Sphaerotilus montanus: one gene and its partners. The protein of the gene in region 2 binds, or shares a complex with, the protein of the main gene of each other region. Links are inferred from orthologs where the notes say so. Each region holds a gene or a part of one and is shown on either strand. Other genes may lie near its edges.

The links.
Region 1: the proteins of tsaD (region 2) and tsaB are in contact, whole or in part, in a solved structure (PDB 4WQ4), measured with the Escherichia coli proteins. The link is inferred for Sphaerotilus montanus from one-to-one orthologs.
Region 3: the proteins of tsaD (region 2) and tsaE are in contact, whole or in part, in a crystal structure (PDB 6N9A), measured with the Thermotoga maritima proteins. The link is inferred for Sphaerotilus montanus from one-to-one orthologs. Residues at the interface, in WP_004082750.1 of Thermotoga maritima: Cys10, Asp11, Arg49, His50, Leu82, Gly84, Gly135, Gly136, Glu154, Thr155, Leu156, Asp157, Asp158, Ser159, Glu162, Asp165, Lys166, Arg169, Leu170, Tyr175, Lys213, Thr214, Leu217, Tyr218, Gln221, Arg222, Asn324; in WP_004082108.1 of Thermotoga maritima: Leu37, Gly38, Lys46, Lys57, Val59, Lys60, Ser61, Thr63, Phe64, Thr65, Leu66, Met67, Val69, Pro71, Tyr82, Arg83, Leu84, Asp86, Asp88, Phe89, Asp93, Ile128, Asp130, Glu131, Arg134.

What each region holds. Positions count from the first base shown.
Region 1 is NZ_JACCFH010000001.1:2,126,020-2,133,512, forward strand. What follows is about bases 3,001-5,962. They hold tsaB (tRNA (adenosine(37)-N6)-threonylcarbamoyltransferase complex dimerization subunit type 1 TsaB), read left to right. Parts: upstream 3,001-4,081; coding sequence 4,082-4,843; downstream 4,844-5,962. Other genes in these bases: dacB (D-alanyl-D-alanine carboxypeptidase/D-alanyl-D-alanine endopeptidase), read right to left, coding at 3,001-4,033; rimI (ribosomal protein S18-alanine N-acetyltransferase), read left to right, coding at 4,843-5,319; BDD16_RS09690 (uracil-DNA glycosylase), read left to right, coding at 5,316-5,962. Outside these bases: BDD16_RS09660 (5-(carboxyamino)imidazole ribonucleotide synthase), read left to right, coding at 1-592; BDD16_RS09665 (L-threonylcarbamoyladenylate synthase), read left to right, coding at 610-1,632; BDD16_RS09670 (SGNH/GDSL hydrolase family protein), read left to right, coding at 1,666-2,616; more of dacB, read right to left, coding at 2,630-3,000; more of BDD16_RS09690, read left to right, coding at 5,963-6,086; BDD16_RS09695 (magnesium transporter CorA family protein), read right to left, coding at 6,104-7,195; hemB (porphobilinogen synthase), read right to left, coding at 7,209-7,493. UniProt on the Escherichia coli protein: Required for the formation of a threonylcarbamoyl group on adenosine at position 37 (t(6)A37) in tRNAs that read codons beginning with adenine.
Region 2 is NZ_JACCFH010000001.1:3,498,596-3,506,090, reverse strand. What follows is about bases 2,242-5,205. They hold tsaD (tRNA (adenosine(37)-N6)-threonylcarbamoyltransferase complex transferase subunit TsaD), read right to left. Parts: upstream 4,273-5,205; coding sequence 3,211-4,272; downstream 2,242-3,210. Other genes in these bases: BDD16_RS15930 (TIGR04438 family Trp-rich protein), read right to left, coding at 5,178-5,205; lgt (prolipoprotein diacylglyceryl transferase), read right to left, coding at 4,269-5,090; BDD16_RS15945 (branched-chain amino acid ABC transporter substrate-binding protein), read right to left, coding at 2,242-3,167. In the rest of the region: pnp (polyribonucleotide nucleotidyltransferase), read right to left, coding at 1-123; rpsO (30S ribosomal protein S15), read right to left, coding at 304-567; BDD16_RS15950 (pyridoxal phosphate-dependent aminotransferase), read right to left, coding at 682-1,851; more of BDD16_RS15945, read right to left, coding at 1,890-2,241; more of BDD16_RS15930, read right to left, coding at 5,206-5,426; BDD16_RS15925 (c-type cytochrome), read left to right, coding at 5,599-5,904; acs (acetate--CoA ligase), read right to left, coding at 5,998-7,495.
Region 3 is NZ_JACCFH010000001.1:684,799-692,242, reverse strand. The notes cover bases 1,637-4,549. They hold tsaE (tRNA (adenosine(37)-N6)-threonylcarbamoyltransferase complex ATPase subunit type 1 TsaE), read right to left. Parts: upstream 3,383-4,549; coding sequence 2,891-3,382; downstream 1,637-2,890. Other genes in these bases: BDD16_RS02950 (AEC family transporter), read right to left, coding at 4,492-4,549; queG (tRNA epoxyqueuosine(34) reductase QueG), read left to right, coding at 3,386-4,549; BDD16_RS02965 (N-acetylmuramoyl-L-alanine amidase), read right to left, coding at 1,637-2,894. In the rest of the region: BDD16_RS02970 (hypothetical protein), read right to left, coding at 1-1,380; more of BDD16_RS02965, read right to left, coding at 1,377-1,636; more of queG, read left to right, coding at 4,550-4,585; more of BDD16_RS02950, read right to left, coding at 4,550-5,403; BDD16_RS02945 (tripartite tricarboxylate transporter substrate binding protein BugE), read left to right, coding at 5,535-6,506; BDD16_RS02940 (porin), read right to left, coding at 6,595-7,444. UniProt on the Escherichia coli protein: Required for the formation of a threonylcarbamoyl group on adenosine at position 37 (t(6)A37) in tRNAs that read codons beginning with adenine.

The DNA of each region.
Region 1 (7,493 bases), 1.4 Mb from region 2 along the record:
CAGCGTGCTGATCGCGCGTGGCGGCGACGGGCGCGTGGTCGCCTTCCCGTTGCAGCAGAACCTGCACCGCGACGGCATTCTGGCCGTCACCACCGTGCCCGCACCGGCCGGCACGCCCGCGCTGGAGGCCGAGGCCGTCGGCTGCGCGGCGCGCATCGCGGCAGACCTGGGCTATGTCGGCGTGCTGTGCATCGAGTTCTTCATCCTCGAAGACGGCTCGCTCGTCGCCAACGAGATGGCGCCGCGCCCGCACAACTCCGGCCACCACACGATCGACTCGTGCGACGTGTCGCAGTTCGACCTGCAGGTGCGCGCGATGGCCGGGCTGCCGCTGGTCAAGCCGCGGCTGCACTCGCCGACGGTGATGCTGAACCTGCTGGGTGACCTGTGGTTCGACGCGCAAGGCGCCGAACGCTCGCCGGACTGGGCGGCCGTGCTGGCGCTGCCGGGGGCGCACCTGCACCTCTACGGCAAGGAATCGGCGCGCCCCGGCCGCAAGATGGGCCACCTGACGCTCACGGCGGCCACGCCCGCGGCGGCGCGTGACGTGGCGCTGCAGGCCGCGGCGTTGCTCGGCCTGCCGGCGTTCTGAAGGGAAGGGCGACCGCCATGGCTCGACTGATCAACGCGACCACGCCCGCGCACCTCGCCGCTGCGTTGCCGGACGCCGTGGCGCGCTTGGCCGCGGGCGAGCTGGTGGCGTTCCCGACCGAGACGGTCTACGGTCTGGGTGCTCGCGCCGACCAAGCCGAGGCGGTGGCGAAGATCTTCGCCGCCAAGGGCCGCCCGAGCGACCACCCGCTGATCGTGCACGTGGCCGATGTGGCGGGTGCGGCGGCGTTCGCGGCCGAGCTGCCGCCGGTCGCACAGCGGCTGATGGCTGCGTTCTGGCCGGGGCCGCTGACGGTGATCGTGCCACGCCGTGCCGGCATCGGCGCCGAGGCCGCGGGCGGGCAGGACACGGTTGGCCTGCGCTGCCCGGACCACCCGGTGGCGCTGGCGCTGCTGCGCGCGGCGGCCGAGGCTGGCGTGCCGGGCGTGGCTGCGCCGAGCGCCAACCGCTTCGGTCGCGTCAGCCCGACGCAGGCCGCGCACGTCGCCAGCGAATTCGAGGCCGCGCCGGACCTGCTGGTGCTGGACGGCGGCGACTGCGCGGTCGGCATCGAGTCGGCGATCGTGGACTGCAGCCGCGGGCACCCGGTGCTGCTGCGGCCCGGCTGCCTGACCGCCGCGGCGATCGAGGCCGCAGCCCGCGAGCCGCTGCGCGCCCGCGACGCCACCGCCCCGCGCGCCTCCGGTACGCTGGAGGCGCACTACGCGCCGCAGGCCAAGGTCCGGCTGATGACGGCGGCGCAACTGGACGCGGCCTTGACCGTCTGGTCCTCGACCGGCCACAAAGCTTCATCTGGCGCGCCGACGCTGGCGGTATATTCCCGCAGCCGCCGGCCGGCGCTGGCGGGTGTGGTGCTGCGGCGCATGCCCGACGAGGCGGCCGCGGTGGCGCACGAATTGTTTGCGGTGCTGCGGACGCTGGATGCGACCCGCGCGCCCTTGATCTGGGTGGAAACGCCCCCGCCGTCGCCCGAGTGGGACGGCGTGCGCGACCGGCTGCAGCGGGCTGCGGCGGCCTGAGCCCGAGTCCGAACCGGACAAACTGGAGTTTGCATGCGTGTTCTGAAGTCTCTCCTCGCCCCGGCGCTGCTCGCCGTGCTGCTCGGTGGCTGTGGCGGTTCGACCCGTGTCGAGTCGTATGCGCCCAACCGGATCGTGGTCTTCGGCGACGAGCTCAGCCTGATCGGCACCAACGGCAGCAAGTACAGCGTCAACGCGCTGAAGGCCGATGCGGTGTCGCTCGACTGCGCCACCTATCCCGTGTGGCCGCAGGTGGTGGCCGACGGCTACGGCATGGTCTTTTCCGAATGCAATCCGACCGCCGTGGCCAGCCCGGCGGGCGTGATGAAGGCCAGCGTCGGCGCCACGGTGGCGGATGTCGTGGCTGCGGTGTCGGCCTTCCAGGCCAGCAGCACCTTCACGCCGCAGACGCTGGTGACCGTCATGGCCGGCCAGCACGACATCCTGAATGCGTACAAGGCCTATGACGCCGGCACGCTCAGCCGCGCGCTGGCGCTGTCGCAGGTGTCGGCGGCGGGCAAGGCGCTCGGCGCGCTGGTCAACAACGTGGCCAACCAGGGCTCCGGTGGCCGGGTGCTCTATTCGACGCCGCCCAACCTCGGCTATTCGCCCTTCGCTGCCGCCGAACTCGTGCGCACCAGCGATGCCGACCGGGTGACGCTGCTCAAGGAGCTGACGCTCGCATTCACCGCCGCCTTGCGCCTGGAGGTCATCAACGACGGCCGCTACGCAGCCCTGATCACGGCCGACGAGCTGACCATCAGCATGTCCGATCCGACCAAGATGGTGTCCTATGCGCTGACCAACATCGTCGATCAGGTCTGTACCGTGGCGCTGCCCAACTGCACGACTGCCACGATGGCAGCAGGTGCCGCCGGTGTCGGCACGGCCTATCTCTGGGCCGATGCCCAGCACCCGGGGGTGTCGTTCCAGAGCCGTGTCGGTCTGGCCGCCCTCAACCGGGCGCGCAACAACCCGTTCTGATCTGCCCGCCGCCTCAGCGCGGCGCCAGCGACCAGCCCACCACCGCGTCCAGCACGGCCCGTGCCTCGGCGCTGGCCGCCAGCGGGTGGTTGACCATCACCACCACGACGTGGCGGTGGCCGTCCGGGCCGTGCACCACGCCGGCCAGCGCGGCGACATTGTTCAGCGAGCCGGTTTTCAGATGCGCCTGCCCGGCGGCGGAGGTCACGCGCCGCGCGGTCGTCTCGATGCCCGCCACCGGCAGCGACCCCAGCAGCTCGGGCATCCACGGCCGGCCCCAGGCCCACTGCAGCAGCCGCCCCAGGCAGCGCGCGCTGATGCGCTCCTCGCGCGACAGGCCGGAGCCGTTGTCGATCACCAGCTCATCGTCCCGGCAGCCCTGCGACTGGACGAGCGCCTGCACCTCGGCGCGGGCGCCCTCCCAGGTGGCGGGCGTGTCCGGCTGACCGGGGCTGAGCGCCAGCATCAGCTGCTGGGCGATGACGTTGTTGCTGTGCTTGTTCATGTCGCGCAGCACCTCGGGCAGCGCGGGCGAGAGTGCTTCGGCCACCAGGGTCGCACCGGTCGGCGTCCGGCCCTCGCGCACCTGGCCGCGCAGGCGCCCGCCGAGCGCCCGCCACTGGGCCTCGATCGCCCGCGCGTTGAAGCTGGCCGGGTCGGACGAGGCCAGCGGCCAGCCCTTCTCGCCACAACTCGCCGGCAGGCGGCCGCCGAAGCGTGGCCGCGCCGGATCGGTGGCATCGAGCTGCAGCCCCGACCGCCAGTCCCCGCAGGCACCCGCGCCCAGCGGCACCGTCGCCGGCCACTGCACGCCCGCGAGCGCCATGTCCGGGGACACCCGCGCCACCCCGCGTGCCGCGTCCGGCCGGAAGTTCAGCAGCACGCTTTTCTGGTTCACCATCAGCGCGTCCGGCCGCACGTTGTAGGGCTTGAGCGGCTCGCCGTCGAAGGCCGCCGGATCGACCGCGGGAATCGCGTAGGCGCTGCGGTCGAGCACGATGTCGCCCGCCACCACCGGCCCGTGCACCGCCATCACCTGCCGCAGCAGCAGCCACAGCCGCTCGTTGACCAGCCTTGGGTCGCCGCGGCCCTGCACGTAAAGGTGGTGGCCGTCCGTGTAGACGGGGGTGTGCCACTGGAACAGCGGGCCGAGCCGGTCCAGCGCCGCCATCGAGGTGACCAGCTTCATCACCGAGGCCGGGTGTGCCAGCGCGCTCGGCTGGTGCGCCAGCCAGGGTGGGCCGCCTTCGACCGGCGCCACCCAGGCGTAGAGGCTGTCCTCGGGCAGTTGCGCGCGGTCGAGCGCGGCGCGCACCGGCTCGGGCAGCGGCGTCTGGGCGGTGGCGGGGAGGCAGAACGCTGCACAGGACAGCAGCAGGGACAGGGCGCGGGGCAGGAGGCTGGAGAGCTTGGGCATGGCGGGATCATACGAAGCGGCACCAGGGTGGCCGGTACACTGGTGGCCATGTCTGCCTCCCGATCCGCACCCCGCCTGCTGGCCCTCGACACCGCCACCGACACCGTTCATCTGGCCCTGGTGCAGGGGGACGCGGTGCAGGTCCGCGCGCTGCCCGGTGGGGCGCAGTCGTCGGCGGCGCTGCTGCCGGCGATCCGCGACCTGCTGGCGCACGGCGGACTCGCCCTGCGCGATCTGGACGCCATCGCCTTCGGCCACGGCCCCGGCGCCTTCACCGGCCTGCGCACCGCCTGTGCGGTGGCGCAGGGGCTGGCGGTCGGCGCGGAGCGGCCGCTGCTGGCGCTGGACACGCTGGCCGCGCTGGCCGAGTCGGCGCGGCAGCAGGGCGAGACAGCCGAGGCTGTCTGGAGCGTGCTGGATGCGCGCATGGGCGAGGTCTACGCAGCGCGCTGGTGCCGCGGTGCCGATGGAGGCTGGACCGCCGATGTGCCGGTGGCGCTCTACAGCCCCGCCGCGCTGGCCGAGGCGATCGCGCAGGCGCCTGCGCCGCTGGCTGGCAATGCGCTGACCGTGCAGGCCGAGGTGCTGGGGCCACTGGCGGCGCGGCTCGTGCTGGCGAGCTGGCCGGCAGCGGTGCCCGGTGGTGCGGCGCTGGCCGTGCTGGCACGGGCCGCGCAGGCGCGGGGCGCGTGGATCGACCCGGCGCTGGCGCTGCCGCTGTACGTGCGCGACAAGGTCGCCCAGACCACCGCCGAGCGCGAGGCCTTGCGGGCCACGGCGGCCACCGTGGCTGCGGCAGGAGCGGCCTGATGTCCGGTGACGCGCCCACGCTGCTGCCGATGGCGGTCCAGCTGCTCGATGCCGTGATGGGCATCGAGGTGCGGGCGTATTCCTTTCCGTGGAGCCGCGCCAATTTTGTCGACTCGATCGCGGCGGGCCACCTCACGCACTGTCTGGTGGCGCCTGACGGCGAGCTGCTGGCCTACCAGGTCGCGATGGCGGGGTTCGAGGAGTGGCACCTGCTCAACGTGACCGTCTCGCCCGCGCACCAGGGGCGCGGGCTGGCCACGCAGTTGCTGCGCCGGCTGATCGCGCACGCCCGCTGCACGGGCGCGCCGTGGCTGTGGCTGGAGGTGCGGCCGAGCAACGTGCGGGCGCGGCGCCTCTATGCGCACCTCGGGTTCGAGCAGGTCGGCGTGCGCAAGGGCTACTACCCGGACGCGCACGGACAGCGCGAGGACGCGCTGGTGCTGCGGCTGGCCGTGCCGCCGGAGGAGGGGGCATGAGCGCGGGGTACACCGAGCGGCAGCAGGCGATGCTGCAGGAGATGGGGATTCGGGTGTGGGTGCCGCCGCAGGTCGACGTGGTGGCCGAGGCTGTGTCGGTGGCCGATGCGGCGGTGTCCGCACCCGCACCCGTGCCCGTGCCCGCACCTGTGCCCACGGTCGCGCTGCGGCCGACCGGGGTGGCGGCGATGGGCTGGGACGAATTGCGCGCGGCGGTGTCGGCGTGCCGGGCCTGCACGCTGTGCGAGCGGCGCACGCAGACGGTGTTCGGCGTCGGTCATCCGCAGGCGCAGTGGATGCTGATCGGCGAGGCGCCGGGCGAGCAGGAGGACCTGCAGGGCGAGCCGTTTGTCGGCAAGGCGGGGCAGCTGCTCGACAACATGCTGCGCGCCGTCGGCCTGACCCGCAGCGAGGCGCCTGCGCACGAGCAGGTCTACATCGCCAACGTGCTCAAGTGCCGCCCGCCGCAGAACCGCAACCCGGAGCCGCAGGAGGTCGCGCAGTGCGAGCCCTACCTGCTGCGCCAGATCGCGCTGGTGCAGCCGAAGCTGATCCTGGCGATGGGGCGGTTCGCGGTGCAGTCGCTGCTGAAGACGGCTGAGCCGATCGGGCGGCTGCGCGGGCGGGTGCACGAGGTGCCGGGGATGCCGGGCGTACCAGTGGTGGTGACGTACCACCCGGCGTATCTGCTGCGCAACCCGCTGGACAAGGCGCGGTCGTGGGAAGACCTGTGCCTGGCGCGCGAGGTGCTGGCGCGCGCTGGCTGAGGTGCCGGTGCGGTGGCTCAGCCCCGCGTGCTGCCCAGGTAGCGCTTGCGCCAGAAGAACACGCTCAGCCCGGTTCCCAGCAGCACCATCAGCGACACCGCGATCCAGATGCCGGTGCGGTTGTGGATCAGCGGCAGCGCGTCGAAGTTCATGCCGAAGAACCCGGTGATCAGGTTCAGCGGCAGGAAGATCGCGGTCAGCACCGTGAGCGTGCGCATGATGTCGTTGGTGCGCTGGCCGACCGCGGAGAAGTGCATCTGCACGGCGCTCTCGATCGACGACTCCAGCCGCCGCACATGGCCCAGCACGCGCTCGATGTGTTCGAGCACGTCGCGCGAGCGCACCCGCAGCAGGTCCCGGTCACGCCGTTCGCCGTCGGCGGCGGGATTGGGCCATTCGTCGAGTGCGTCGATCCATTCCTGCACGGCGCTGCGCTGGTCCTCGCAGATGTCTTCGAGCTGGTGCAGCGTGTTGCGCGACTCCAGCAGCGCGGTCCAGTCGACCTGCCGGCTGCGCGGGCCGAGCAGGGCCTGCTGCAGCGTGGTGAGCTGGCGTGTGAGCAGGCGGCGCAGTTCCAGGTAGCCGTCGACCATGTGGTTGACGATGCGCAGCATCAGGTCGGCGGGGCTGGGCGGCAGCCGGCTCGCGCCGTTGCCGCCGACGGTCATCTGCGCCAGCCGGTTGGCGAAGTAGTCGCGCACCAGGCAGTCGGCGGGGTGCACGGTCAGCAGCACGCGGTCGAACACCGCGAAGCCGACCGGGCTGGTGTCGATGGCCGCCAGGGCCTGCCGTGCGGTGGCCACGGTGCCGTGTTCGTCATCGAGGAAAAGCCCGTTGCTGCCCGGTGCTGCCGCAAGGCGGCGGAAGACGAGCAGGTCGTACCACGAGGTGTAGTCGAAGTGCGAGGGCAGCTGGTTGCTCAGCAGGTCGGAGATGTGCAGATCCACGAGCTGGCCACCGGCGCACTGGTGCAGCACCGCCTGCACCTCGGCGACCCGGACCTCGAATTCGCGCCGCGCCGAAGCGATCCACAGGAAGCCGCGCTCGGGCAGCGTCTGCGGCAGATCGGACAGTTCGGTGCAGCGGTCGTCGATCAGGAAAACGCGCATGGCCGCGTTCGCCTCAGCCCTGGCGGATCAGCCGGGCCGCGTCGAGCGCGAAGTAGGTGAGCACGCCATCGGCGCCGGCACGCTTGAAGGCCAGCAGCGACTCCATCATCACGGCGTCGTGGTCGAGCCAGCCGTTGAGCGCGGCGGCCTTGAGCATCGCGTACTCGCCGCTGACCTGGTAGGCGAAGGTCGGCACGCGGAACTCGTCCTTCACGCGGCGCACGATGTCCAGGTACGGCATGCCCGGCTTGACCATCACCATGTCGGCGCCTTCGGCGATGTCGAGCGCGACCTCGCG
Region 2 (7,495 bases):
CACGGTGTCGTCCATGTTGACGATGACAGCGCCACTGGCCTGGCGGGCGATTTCGCCGGTTTCCAGGGTGACGGTGTGCTGACCCCATTGGAAGGTCTTGGTGACTTTGTTGAACAGGCTCATGGAATGCTTTCTTCTGGTAGGTGGCCGGTCACCGCGGCGGGATGCCATTCCATCCGGACCCGCCACCTGCACAGCAGGATCGGATCGGGATGGAATGACACAGCAGCGCCCACGCGTGGCCGTAAAAACAAAGAGCCTGTGCTGGAGGGTCCAGACAGGCTCTTCACATGCATGCAGCGATTACTTGCGCAGGCCCAGCTTCTGGATCAGCGAGGTGTAACGGTCAGCGTCACGGTCCTTCAGGTAGTCCAGCAGCTTGCGGCGGCGGCTGACCATGCGCAGCAGACCGCGACGACCGTGGTGGTCCTTCTTGTGGGTCTTGAAGTGCGGGGTCAGGTGGTTGATGCGGGCGGTCAGCAGGGCGACCTGGACTTCCGGCGATCCGGTGTCGGCGACGCCGCGGGCGTTGGCGGCAACAACTTCTGCCTTGTTGATTTCGGACATGTCAAATTTCCTTCGGTTTCGAGGTTCACTTGCGGCCGTGGGGGAAACCGCCCCGCGCCGTGCACGCGCCGATGCGCGTTCCTCCGCCACCAGAAACGGCAGCGAAGCCTGCGATTATAGCGCCAAGGCGCGCGCCAGCCGATCCACCCCCTGAAGCAGCCGCTGCGGCTGGCGCGAGGCAAAGCACCAGCGCAGCCAGCCCTCGGCCTCGTCACCGAAGGCGGTGCCCGGCGCCAGACCCAGACCGTGGTCGGTCACCAGCCGCCTGGCGAGCGAGAGTGCATCGCGCTCGCCATCGATGCGCAGGAAAGCGTACATCGCGCCGGGCGGTGTGGCCACCTCGACCCGCGGCAGGGTCTGCAGCGCGGCGACCAGCGTGTCGCGGCACACCCGCAGCCGCGCCTGCAAGGCCGGTACCGACACCGGCGCATCGGCCAGCGCCGCCAGCCCTGCGCGCTGCACGAACACCGGCGTGCAAGAGGTATTGAATTCGATCAGCTTGCCGAGCTGCTCGATGAGTGCGGCCGGCGCGACCAGATTGCCCAGCCGCCACCCTGTCATCAGGAAGGATTTCGAGAAGCTGTGTACGACGACCAGCCGGTCCTCCGGATCGGCCAGATCGAGAAAGCTCGGCGCACAGACCACCTGCCCGGGCCGGGGCACGGCGTCCGGGTAATAAAGACGCTCGTAGACCTCGTCCGACACGATCCAGGTGCCCGTGCGGCGGCAGTGGTCGAGGATGACCTGCTGCTCGGCGCGGGTCAGCGTCCAGCCGGTCGGGTTGTTCGGCGCATTGAGCACCAGCACGCGCGTGGCCGGCGTCACCGCCGCCAGCAGCTCGTCCAGGTCGAGTCGCCACGCACCGGCTTCGGCGCGCAGGCTCACCCGGCGCACACGGGCGCCCATGATCGCGGGCTGCGCCGTCAGGTTCGGCCACACCGGCACGACCACGACCACCTCGTCGCCCGGATCGACCAGCGCCTGCTGCGCCAGCATCAGCGCACTCACGCCGGACGACGTCACCGCGATGCGCTCCACGCCCACCGGCCGGTGCAGCGCCGAGATGTAGCCCGACAGCGCCTCGCGCAGCGCCGGCAGGCCGAGGTTGTGGGCATAGAAGGTCTCGCCCGCCTCGATCGACGTCACGGCCGCGTCGCGCACGCCCATGGGCGTGATCTCGTCGCTTTCGCCGAACCAGAAGGCCAGCACATCGCTGCGGCCCAGGCCGGCATTGGCCACTTCACGGATGCGAGAAGCCGGCAGATCGGCAATCACCTGACGCATGAACACCCCACTGTGGACACAGAGCAGATCCGCAAGGATCAGAGGGGAGCCATCTTGCACGAATGCGGCTGCGCCGTCTGCTCGGCGGTCAGGTAACGAACAGTGCGGAAGCCGTAGCCGGAGCCCTCGACATCGAAGCGCACGCCCTCGGTGCCAGCCTTCTGCATCGTGCTGACGTAGAGCGGCTGCAGGAACTGGTGGTCCCCGGCGCGCATCTGGCCGGCCCCCAGGCCACCCAGCGCCTTGCCATCGAAGCGCGCACCGGACAGCGCCTTGGCGACCGCCGCGGCATCGGTGGCGTGCGCACGCTCCATCGCCTGCGCGAGCATCTCGACCATGGCCTGCATGCGCACGTGCAGGTAGTCGTCCTCCGGCTTGGGGAAGCGCTGGTGGAAGCTGGTGACGAGCGCGTCGGATGCCTTGCCACCCGCGTTCGGATGCCACTCGGCCACGGCCACCACGCGCCCCACGCCGGCATCACCCAGCGCGCCCGGCACGCCCAGCGCGTTGCCGTAGAAGGTGTAGAACTTGCCCTCGAAGCCGACATCGCGCGCCGCCTTGACCAGCAGCGTCAGGTCGTTGCCCCAGTTGCCGGTGACGACGGCCTGCGCGCCACTGGCCTTGATCTTGGTCGCGTAGGGCAGGAAATCCTTGACGCGCCCGACCGGGTGCAGCTCTTCGCCGACGACCTGGATGTCCGGACGCTTGGCCACGATCATCGCCCTGCCCTGGCGCACGACGTGCTGGCCGAAGCTGTAGTCCTGGCCGATCAGGTAGACACGCTTGAGCGCGGTGTCCTGCTGCAGCACGTCGGTGAGCGCGGCCAGGCGCATGTCGGCGTGGGCATCGAAGCGGAAGTGCCACGGACTGCACTTCTCGTTGGTCAGCGAGGGCTCGACGGCGGAGTAGTTGAGGAACACGGCGCGGCGCTGGGGTTCGCGGTCGTTGTGCTTGTTGAGCGCGTCGATCAGCGCAGCGGCGGTGGCGGAGCTGTTGCCCTGCAGCACGACACCGATCTGCTGGTCGACCGCGCTCTTCAGCATGGTCAGCGCCTCCTCGGTGTTGCCCTTGCTGTCGAGACGGACCAGTTCAAGCGGCCGATTGCCACCGGGCAACTTCACGCCGCCACGGGCATTCACCCGCTCGATCGCCCAGTTGAGGTTGCGCGCCACCGCTTCGCCGGCGTTGGCAAACGGGCCGGACAGGCCTTCGATGAGACCCAGACGGATCGGATCGGCCGCCTGGGCCGCCGACGCACCCAGCGCCAGCGCGCCCGACAAGGCCAGGAAAGAAAGGGAGAACGGGGTATTTTTCATGGATTTTGAATTATGCATTACAAAATCCAGCCCAACGCCGCGTTCAGACCGTGGACAGATCCCAGCGCGGACGCACGTCGAAGGCGTACTCCCGGCTCGCCTGCGCCCGGCCGCTCTGCAGCCGCATGGCACCGGCCAGCGCGATCATGGCGCCGTTGTCGGTGCACAGGTGCAGCTCCGGGTAGTGCACGCGCACCCCGCGGCGGCGGCACTGCGCGTCAAGCTGCGCCCGCAGCCGCCGATTCGCCCCCACCCCGCCCGCGACCACCATCCGCTTCAGCCCGGTCTGCTTCAGCGCCAGCAGCGACTTGGCCACCAGCACATCGACGATCGCCGCCTGCGTCGAGGCGGCCAGATCGGCACGGGCCTGCGCGGCATCCTCCGCAGCGGGATCGAGCTTGTTCAGCTGCGTCCAGACGGCGGTCTTCAGGCCCGCGAACGAGAAGTCCAGCAGGTCACCGCGCATCAGCGGCCGCGGCAGCTTGAACGCGGCGTCATCGCCCTGCTCGGCCAGCTTCGCCAGCGCCGGCCCACCCGGATAGCCGAGCCCGAGCATCTTGGCCGTCTTGTCGAAGGCCTCGCCGGCCGCGTCATCGATGGTCTCGCCGAGCATCGTGTAGTGCCCGACCCCGTCGACCCGCATGAGCTGCGTGTGGCCACCCGACACCAGCAGCGCCACGAACGGGAACTGCGGCGGATCCACCGAGAGGAAGGGCGACAGCAGATGCCCTTCCAGGTGGTGCACGCCCAGCACCGGCCGGTCCAGCGCCATGCCCAGCGCACAGGCCATGCCGGTGCCCACCAGCAGCGCGCCGGCCAGCCCTGGCCCCTGCGTGTAGGCGACGACATCCACGGCGTCCAGACCGAGTCCGGCGCCGCTCAGCGTCTCGCGCAGCAGCGGCACGACGCGGCGGATGTGGTCGCGCGAGGCCAGCTCCGGCACCACGCCGCCATAGGCCTGGTGCATGTCGATCTGGCTGTGCAGCGCCTGGGCCAGCAGCCGCGGCGGCGCCGCTCCGCCCACCCCCTCGGGCAATTCGACCAGCGCGATGCCGGTCTCGTCGCACGAGGATTCGATGCCCAGCACCCTCAGCGGCCCGCTCACGCGCGTCTCCCCGCCCAGACCCAGATGCCCATGCCCGCGACCACCATCGGCACGCACAGCCACTGGCCCATGCTCAGGTTCAGCGCCAGCAGCCCGAGGAAGCTGTCTGGTTCGCGGAAGTATTCGGCGATGAAACGGAATGCGCCATACCCGATCAGGAACAGCCCCGACACCCGGCCCCAGACCACCGAGCCATCCGGCCGAGAATGTGCAGAGCGGGTGCGCCCGTAAAACCACAGGATCACGAACAGCAGCAACCCTTCGAGCAGGAACTGGTAGACCTGGGACGGATGGCGCGCGATCTCGCTGCCCGACTGCGGGAACACCATGGCCCACGGCACGCTGGCATCCGCAGCGCGGCCCCAGAGTTCGCCGTTGATGAAATTGCCGACACGCCCGCAGGCGAGCCCGGTCGGCACGCACGGCGCCACCAGATCCGTGACCTCGAAGAAACGCTTCTTGCGCACCCACGCGAACACGGCCATCGCTGCGATCACGCCCAGCAGCCCCCCGTGGAAGGCCATGCCCCCCTTCCAGACCGCGAAGATCTCGCCCGGGTTGGCCAGGTAGTACGCGGGCTTGTAGAACAGCACGTAGCCGAGACGCCCGCCCAGGATCACGCCCATGACACCGTAGAAGAGCAGATCTTCGACCTCGCGTGGCGTCCATCCGCCCGCGGCGTACGGTGGCTGGCGGATGCGGCGGGTGGCCAGCCAGTAGAACAGGCCGAAGGCGGCCAGATAGGTCAGGCCATACCAGTGGATCTGGAGGAAGCCCAGGTTCAGAGCGACTGGGTCGAATTGGGGATGCACCAGCATCGGCGGCACTCCATGAGTGGGAAACAGGTGCGGATTGTCGCTGCTGCGCCAGCCCGGCGCGGCAAGGGTGCGGGATCGGGGCCGACTTCAGCGGCGGCGCGGCAACGGCGTCTTGCGACCCAGCGCGTCGATGGTGTTGCGCCGGCGCTGGTCGCGGTGCGCATCCTCGCGCTTCTGGCGGGCGCGGGCCGTGAACCCGAGGGCATCGGACACCGACCACCAGACGATCGCCATCCCGAACGGCGCCAGCACCGTCCACCACGACCACTGGGCCACCGGACCGATCTCCAGCCACTTCAGCAGCAGCCCCACCACACCCAACCACACCAGCGCCATTCGACTACCCCTCGGCATCCGTCCATCACGAAATGCATGCCCGCCGAGGATACCCCGACGGCCTCTGCCTGGCGTTGCAGGCGGATCGACAAGGTCAACGCAGGCGCCTCTAGAATCGTTCTCCAGTGGGCATTCACACCACCACTTTCAACAGAAACGGAACCTTTCCACCATGAAGCCGCTGCTTGCACTCGCCGCCCTGGCCATCGCCACCTTGTCCGGCCCGGTCTTCGCCAACGCCGAACTGGCACAGAAGAAAAACTGCATGGCCTGCCACGCCATCGACAAGAAGGTCGTCGGTCCGGGCTACAAGGACATCGCGGCAAAGTATGCGGGCCAGAAGGACGCCGTCGCCAGGCTGGCCGAGAAGGTCATCAAGGGGGGATCGGGCGCCTGGGGGCAGATCCCGATGCCGGCAAATGCCGTGACGCCAGACGAGGCCAAGACGCTGGTGACCTGGGTACTGAGCCAGAAGTAAGTTCAGCGCAATCAGTCAGCGCAAAACAAAAAGCCCCGACGGATCGGGGCTTTTTTCATGGCCCGAAGGCCAGCATGGTCCGGTCAGGCCGGATCAGTACGCCTGGCCGAGCTGGCTCAGGATGGTCGGGTTTTCCAGCGTGCTGGTGTCCTGGGTGATCTCTTCGCCCTTGGCCAGCGAGCGCAGCAGGCGGCGCATGATCTTGCCCGAGCGGGTCTTGGGCAGGTTCTCGCCGAAGCGGATGTCCTTCGGCTTGGCGATCGGACCGATCTCCTTGCCGACGTGGTCACGCAGCTGCTTGGCGATGGCCTTGGCCTCGTCACCGACCGGCAGCGGACGCTTCAGCACGACGAACGCGCACACGGCCTCGCCGGTCGTGTCGTCCGGACGGCCGACCACGGCGGCTTCGGCCACCAGTTCGGTGCAACTCACCAGCGCGGACTCGATTTCCATCGTGCCCATGCGGTGGCCCGAGACATTCAGCACGTCGTCGATGCGGCCAGTGATGGTGAAGTAGCCGGTCTTGGCGTCGCGGATCGCGCCGTCGCCTGCCAGGTAGTACTTGCCCTGGAAGTCGGCCGGGTAGTAGCTCTTCACGAAGCGCTCGCCGTCACCCCAGATGGTGCGGATCATCGACGGCCACGGCTTCTTGACGACGAGGATGCCGCCCTGCCCGTTCGGCACGTCCTTGCCGGTCTCGTCCACGATCGCGGCCTGGATGCCCGGGAACGGCAGCGTGCAGGAACCCGGCACCATCGGCGTGACGCCCGGCAGCGGGGTGATCATGTGGCCGCCGGTCTCGGTCTGCCAGAAGGTGTCGGCGATCGGGCAACGGCTGCCGCCGACGTGCTTGTAGTACCACTCCCAGGCGGCCGGGTTGATCGGCTCGCCCACCGAACCCAGCAGGCGCAGGCTCGTCAGGTCATAGCTCTTCGGATGCACGGCGTCGTTGGCTTCGGCGGCCTTGATCAGCGAGCGGATCGCGGTCGGCGCGGTGTAGAAGATCGAGACCTTGTGGTCCTGGATCATCTTCCAGAAGCGGCCGGCGTCCGGGTAGGTCGGCACGCCTTCGAACACGATCTCGGTACCGCCGAGGGCGAGCGGGCCGTAGGTGATGTAGGTGTGGCCCGTGACCCAGCCGATGTCGGCCGTGCACCAGAACACGTCATCGGCCTTCAGGTCGAAGGTCCACTTGGTGGTCAGCGCAGCGTGCAGCAGATAGCCGCCGGTGGAGTGCTGGACACCCTTGGGCTTGCCGGTCGAGCCGGAGGTGTAGAGCAGGAACAGCGGGTGCTCGGCGCTGACCCATTCCGGCTCGCAGGTGGTGGCCTGACCGGCAGTGAGGTCGTTCATCCACACGTCGCGGCCTTCGACCATCGTGACCGGCGCATCGGCGCGGTTGACGACCAGCACCTTCTCGATCTTCTCGCAGCCGGGCATGGCCAGCGCTTCGTCGACGATCGACTTCAGCGCCAGCTTCTTGCCGCCGCGGACCTGGCAGTCGGCGGTGATGACGGCCTTGGCGCCGGTGTCCTCGATGCGATCGCGCAAGGACTGCGCCGAGAAGCCGCCGAACACCACCGAGTGCGTC
Region 3 (7,444 bases), 2.8 Mb from region 2 along the record:
CTCGGCCCGGCGCCGGGTCGGCACTCGGCTGCCGAGCGGGGCCGGCTGGTAATCGGCGCGGATGCGGCAGCCGCCAGCCGGCTGCCACACAGCCGCAAGCGCCTTGCAGCGCTGTTCCAGCGACGCGGCTTCGGGCTTGTCCCCCTTGTCCACCCAGTCCAGCAGCGCGCCGACCGCGCTCACGTAGTGCGCATCGCTGCTGTAGCTGTGTGCGTGGTCGGCGGTGTAGACCTGCACCAGCCGGTCCGCCGCGCCGGACTCGGTGACGTTGTCGCGGAAGTGGGACTCCAGCTCGACGAAGGCGGTCATGTCGTCGATGCCGTGCAGCGTCAGCGTGGGCAGCAGCAGGCGGCCGGTCGGGTCGGTGTCGCGGGCGAGTTCGGCCAGTGCGGCGGGATCGGCGCGGTAGCGCAGCACGTCGCGGTTCAGCGCCGCGTCGTCTGGCGAACCGGCGTACTGCACGCCCTCGTTGCCGAACGGGTTGCGGCCCTTGAGCTTGCGCAGCGTGATGTCCTGGAAGTGCCAGGTGGCCCATTGCAGGTGCGGGAGGACCTCCTGTTCGGGGAGCTTCACCACCCGGGTGAGGGTGGTCAGGCGCTGCTGCTGGGCGGCGCTGCGCTCGGTGGGCTTGCGCTGCACGCCGAGGCAGGCATCGACCCGCTCGGCCAGTTCGACCCGGGTCAGCTTCGTCTCCGGCGGCAGGCCCATCCACAGCGGATAGGCACTCTCGTCGGGCTTCGGGTGGTTGTTGCACAGCGCCTGGTAGACCACGCGCAGGTCGAGCCGCACGTCGTAGGACCGGGTGCCTCCGGCCAGCACGCCGCTGGTCAGCAGCACGCCGTCATAGGGTTGCGGTCCGGGTGTGGTGCGGCGCGGGTCGATGTCGGGGGTGACGTAGCGCTCTGCCATGCGCGCCGCGACGCTGGCGCCCCAGCTTTGCCCGTGCAGCAGGGTGCGGCGTGGCTGGCCGAGCGCCGCCACGGCGATCTGGCGCAGCCGCTCGGTGTCCTCGCCCGCAGCCAGCACTTCGACGCCCCCTTGCCGGAAGCTTGATCCCGCCCAGGCATGCCCGGCGCGCACCATCACGCTCCAGCGCTGCAGATCGGCGGTGGCGCGGGCCAGCGTCGGCTCGCCGAGCGCGGGGCCGCCGTGGGCGTGCACCACCAGCACGCCCGTCTCCGGTGTCCAGTCCTTCGGCACCGCGATCCAGTACCAGGCGCCGAGGTAGTCGCGGCCGTTCAGGCAGCGTGCGCCCTCGGGCAAGCCGGTCGGACACGTGGCAGCGGCGGGCAGCGCAGTGCCCGATGGCACGGACTGTGCCGCGGCAGAGAGCGCCGCGGTGCTCAGCAGCAGCGCCGCCAGGACAGGATTCAGTTTCACAGCAGACGCTCGCGGGCCAGGGGCGGGTTGCGGGAGAAGTAGCGCACGATGCCGGTGTAGACGGCCTTGACGAGCTGCGCCTGGTAGTTCTCGTCGCGCAGCTTGGCCTCTTCCTCGGGGTTGGAGATGAACGCGGTCTCGACCAGGATCGAGGGAATGTCGGGTGCCTTGAGCACCGCGAAGCCGGCCTGTTCGACCTGCCCCTTGTGCAGCTTGCCGACCTGTCCGATGTTGCCGAGCACCTCGCGGCCGACGCGCAGGCTGTCCTTGATCTGCGCGGTGGTGCTCATGTCGAGCAGGGCGCGCAGCACGTGGGTGTCCTTGCTGGCGACGTTGATGCCGCCGATGGCATCCGAAGCGTTCTCGCGCTTGGCCATCCAGCGGGCCGCCGTGCTGGTCGCGCCCGAGTCCGACAGCGCGAACACCGAGGCACCGCGCGCCTGCGGCGTGATGAAGGCGTCGGCGTGGATCGACAGGAACAGGTCGGCCTGCACACGGCGGGCCTTGTTGACGCGCTCCTGCAGCGGCACGAAGAAATCGGCATCGCGGGTCAGCATGGCGCGCATGCCGGGGCGGGCGTTGATGCGCTCCTGCAGCTGCCTGGCGATCTGCAGCACGACATCCTTCTCGCGCAGGCCGGTCGGGCCGATCGCCCCGGGATCCTCGCCACCGTGGCCCGGATCGATGGCGACGATGACCAGCCGGTTGATGCCGCCGCGGCCCGGCGGGACGGCGGGCGCACCTTCGGCCGCAGCCGGTGCAGTGGCGACCCGCGGTGGGGGCGGGGTGGTCGGTGCAGCGGGCACGCTGGTGGCCGTGCTGCTGCCGGCCTCCGGTTTCAGCGCCACGGCGGGCGGCGCCGGGGGCTGGGGCAGCGCGGGCGTGACCGGGCGATCGACGCGGCCGATGAATTCGCCGAGCGCGTCATCGACCTCCGATGCGGCGCGCGCCGAGGCGTCGGCCGTGGTGGTCGCGGGTGCGGGGGGGGCGGGCAGCGGTGCGGGCGCCGCTTCGCGCTCCTTCACCAGCGCCAGCAGCGGATCGGGTGCCTGCGCGGGGTAGAGGTCGAACACCAGCCGGTAGCGGTAGGGGGCGATCGGCGAGAGCGTGAAGACCTGCGGCGTGCTGGAGCGCTTGAGGTCGAACACCATGCGGACCTGCCGGGGCTGGCTTTGACCCAGACGCACGCCGGCGATGTGCGGGTCGTTGGTGCCGATCTTGGCGACCAGTTCGCGCAGCTGCGGGCTGAGTTCGAGGCCGTCGATGTCGATCACCAGCCGCGCCGGGCCCTCGGTGACGAAGTGGCGGGCTTCGAGCGCGGTGTCGGATTCGAGCGTCACCCGCGTGTAGTCGGCCGCTGGCCAGACCCGCACCGCCACCAGCGTGGCGCCGTGCACCAGGTCGCCCGCACCGAGCACGAGCACGAGCGCACCGGCCTGGCGGAACCAGCCGCGGCGGCTCACCGCGTGCGGAACATCTGTGGCGTGGGCAGGGTCTGGATGGGCATGGTTCATGGCAGGGTCTCGTTCAGCAGCGCCGCGCCCAGCGGCGTGCAGGCTTGCCACTGTGCCGTCCGGCTGTCGTCGCCTTCTGGCCGCAGCGACAGCGAGAGGTCCGGCACGGGCAGCAGGCCGCTGGCCTTTTCGGGCCACTCGACCAGTTTCAGGCCGGGACTGGCGAACAGGTCGCGAAAGCCGGCATCCTCCCACTCCCGGGGATCGCCGAATCGGTAGAAATCGAAGTGCCAGATGTCCAGTTTGTCGGTTTCGGCGGTCGCGGGCACCTCGTGCGGCTCGACGATGGCGTAGCTCGGGCTCTTGATGCGCCCGGTCACGCCGAGCGCACGCAGCAGGTGGCGGGCAAAGGTGGTCTTGCCGGCGCCGAGGGGGCCGTGCAGTTCGATGCAGGCGCGGCGCAGCGCCGGATGGCGGGCCAGGGCAAGGGCGGTGGCCTCGCAGGCGGCTTCGTCGGACCAGTGCTGCTGGCGGGTTTCTAGAATCACCGGATGAACGACCTCAGTAATGCGTCGGGTTCGCCCTCTCCCGTGCCGGTGGCGCCCGATCCTGAACGGCTCGCCGGGCTGGTACGGACCTGGGCTGTCGAGCTGGGATTCTCACAGATCGGCGTGGCCGATGTACATCTTGCAACCGCCGAGCCGGGTCTTGTGGCCTGGCTGTCGGCTGGTTTCCACGGCAGCATGGGCTACATGGCCGTGCATGGCCTGAAGCGGGCGCGGCCGGCCGAGCTGGTCCCGGGCACCGTGCGCGTCATCACTGCGCGCATGGATTACCTGCCGCGCGACACCCCGGCCGACTGGCGGGCGCAGGAAGCCGCCCGCGCCGCGCAGCCCGGCGAGGCGGTGGTGTCGGTCTATGCCCGGGGCCGCGATTACCACAAGGTGCTGCGCGCCCGCCTGCAGCGGCTGGCGGAGCGCATCGCCGCCGAGATCGGCCCCTTCGGCCACCGGGTCTTCTGCGACTCGGCGCCGGTGCTGGAGGTTGAACTCGCCGGCCGCAGCGGCCTTGGCTGGCGCGGCAAGCACACGCTGCTGCTGGACCGCTCGGCGGGGTCGATGTTCTTCTTGGGCGAGCTGTTCATCGACGTGCCGCTGCCCGTGACACCGCCGGCCGAGGCGCACTGCGGCCAGTGCAGCGCCTGCCTCGACGCCTGCCCGACCGCGGCGATCGTCGCGCCCTACCGGGTGGACGCGCGGCGTTGCATCAGCTACCTGACGATCGAGCACGACGGGCCGATCCCGGTCGAGTTCCGCACTGCCATCGGCAACCGGGTCTATGGCTGCGACGACTGCCAGCGGGTGTGCCCGTGGAACAAGTTCGCCCAGCGCAGCACGCTGCCCGACTTCGACGCCCGCGAACCGCTGCGTGCACCGATGCTGCTGGCGCTGTGGGCCTGGGACGAGGCGACCTTCCTGGCGCGCACCGAGGGCAGCCCGATCCGCCGCATCGGCCACGCCCGCTGGCAGCGCAATGTGGCGGTGGCGCTGGGCAATGCGTGGCGCGAGACGGGGGATCCGGCCATCGCCGACGCGCTGGCGGCGCAGCGACCCGGCGCCAGCGCCTTGCTGGCCGAGCACATCGACTGGGCGCTGGCTCAGCCGCCGTGCAGCCGCGAGAACAGCGTCAGCGCCACCGGCACGCTGACCATGCCCAGCAGCGTGGACGCCGTCACCAGCCCGGCCACGTAGACGCCGTCCCCGCCCATGCGCGCGGCCAGCACGTAGCAGCTGGACGCGGTGGGCATCGCGGCGAAGGCGACGAGGATCTGCGCCTGCCCGAGCGGCAAGGCCAGCGCCACCCCCAGCAGCAGCCCGACCACCGGCAGCACCGCATGCCGGATCGCCAGCAACGCCACCGCCAGCCCCTTGGCTTCCCGCAGCCCGCCGAACTGCAGTCCCGCGCCGACGGCCATCAGCCCGAGCGGCAGCGCGGCACCGCCGATGCGCCCGAAGGTGATGTCGACCACCTGCGGCAGCTTCAGTCCCGCCAGATTGCCGAGCAGCCCGGCCACGGTCGCCAGGATCAGCGGGTTGCGCAGCAGCTCGCGCCCGGTGCTGTGGCCGCCGTGGCGGGCCAGGCTCCACACCGCACCGATGTTGCACAGCGGCACGCACAGCGCGATCAGCAGCGCCACCCAGGCGACCGAGGCACTGCCGCCCAGCCGCTCCGCCAGCGCGAGCGCGACGTACGAGTTGAAGCGGAACGCCACCTGCGCGCCCGAGGCCTGCCGGTGCGCATCGACCCCCGGCACCGAGCGCAGCAGCGTCGCCAGCACGATGCCGGTGCCGACCGTGAGCACGCCCCCGGCCGCCAGCCCGAGGGTGGCCGCCGGCTGCAGCGGGCTGCGCACGATCGAGGTGAACAGCAGCACCGGGAACAGCAGCCAGTACACCAGCCGCTCGACACCGGCCCAGACCGGCCGGTCGAGCGCCGTCCAGCGGCACAGGCTGAAGCCCGCGACGATCAGCAGGAAATCGGGGAGCAGCAGCAGGGCGATGGAGAGCATCGCGCCAGCCTAGCGCAGCTGTCTGGTTTTCCCCTACGCACCATCCACAACAGACCGGGGGACTCTGGCGTCAGAATCGCCGGGATCGTGCGCACTCGAATGTCCAAAGATCCACAGGAGCCCCCCGGATGATGAACAGACGCCAGATACTTGCCACCGCTGCGGCGGCGGTGCTGATCGCCCCGCTTGCTGTGCAGGCACAGGGGTTTCCGAACAAGCCGGTCAAGGTGATCGTGCCGTTTGCCCCCGGCGGAACCACCGACATCATCGCCCGCATCATGGGCGAGAGGATCACCCCGGCGCTGGGCCAGACGATGCTCGTCGAGAACAAGGCGGGCGGCGGCGGCATCATCGGCGCCAACGAACTCGCCAAGTCCGTCCCCGACGGCTACACGCTGGGCATGGCCACGGTGTCCACGGTGGCGGCGAATCCGGCCATCAATCCGAAGACGCCGTACAACCCGCTGACCGACTTCGTGCCGGTCATCAACATCGCCGCCACGCCCAACGTGATCGCCGTGCACCCGAGCTTTCCGGCGCGCGACTACAAGACCTTCCTGGAGGTCCTGAAGAAGAGCCCGGGCCGCTACAGCTACGCGACCTCCGGCACCGGTGGCATCGGCCACCTGCAGATGGAGCTGTACAAGAGCCTGTCGGGCGTGTTCATCACCCACATACCCTACCGTGGGGCCGGCCCGGCGCTCAACGACACGGTGGCCGGACAGGTGCCGGTGATCTTCGACAATCTGCCGTCGGCGCTGCCATTCATCAAGGATGGGCGCCTGATCCCCATCGTGGTGGCGGCGCCCCAGCGACTGGCCGTGCTGCCGAATGTGCCGACCTTCAAGGAAATCGGGCTGGAGCCGGTCAACCGCATGGCGTTCTACGGTTTCGTTGCCCCCAAGGGCACGCCACGCGACGTCGTGGACAAGCTGGGTGCGGCCGTGCGCAAGACGCTGGAGGAGCCGGCCGTGAAGAAGCGCATCGAGGAGACCGGCTCGGTGATCGTGGCCAACACGCCCGAGCAGTTCGCTGCGCAGATCAAGGCCGAGTTCGAGGTCTACAAGAAGGTGGTCGAGGTCCAGAAGCTCGCCCTGGACTGACTCTGGCAGGTGGCGCTGGACGAAAAAAAGCCGGTCGTCGACCGGCTTTTTCATGCGCCCCCGCGTGGGGGCTGTCGGCGCAGGCCGATCAGAAGTTGTGGCGAACGCCGACGGCCAGCGAGCTGAAGTCGCCGCCGTAGACTGCAGCGGCACCGTCGTTGAAGCGCGTGTAGTAGGTGTAAGCCTTGGTGCGCTTGCTCAGGTTGTAGTTGTATCCAACCGTGGCTTGGGTGGCCTTGGTACCGTCCACGCCGCCGATCTTGCCAGCGACGCCGACGTTGGCGTGGAACTCCGACGCGCCCATCGTGTACATGCCGGCCAGACGCAGGTTGTTGCGGCTGCCTGCGGCGATGCCATTGGTGTCGCGCTGCACATAGGTGCCCACCGTGAAGGCGCCGATGTCGTACGTGGCGCGCAGGGCGACCTGCTTCTTGGTGTCTTGCTTGTTGTAGCCAGCACCCAGCTTCAGAGCACCCAGCTCGTAGTTGGCAGCCAGGTCGTACGTGCGCTTGGTCGTGGCCGAACCTTCGGCGGTCGAAGCTTCCAGGACCAGGTTCTTGACGAATGCCGGGGCGCGGTAGGCGACCTTGTTCACGTCGCTGCCGAAGTAGGCGTACAGACGGTCGGCGGAGGTGCCGGTGTCATGGTTGTGCATGCTGACCCAGTCGCCGGTGGCGAGTTGGGCTTCGCTGCCGAAGTTGCCGATGCGGACCATGCCGAACTTGCTCGACAGGTAGGCTTCGGACTGGCGGCCCCAGAAGCTGGCAGCAGCCGTGCCAGTCGTCGGGTCGAAGCCGTGTTCCAGGATGAAGCCGGCCTTCAGGCCGCCACCCAGGTCTTCCTCGCCCTTCAGGCCGAGACGCGAGCTGTTGTTCTCGAGAGCGTAGACGGCCTTGGCGGATCCGACCTTTTCGCGCTCGGCGGTCACGTTCAGACGG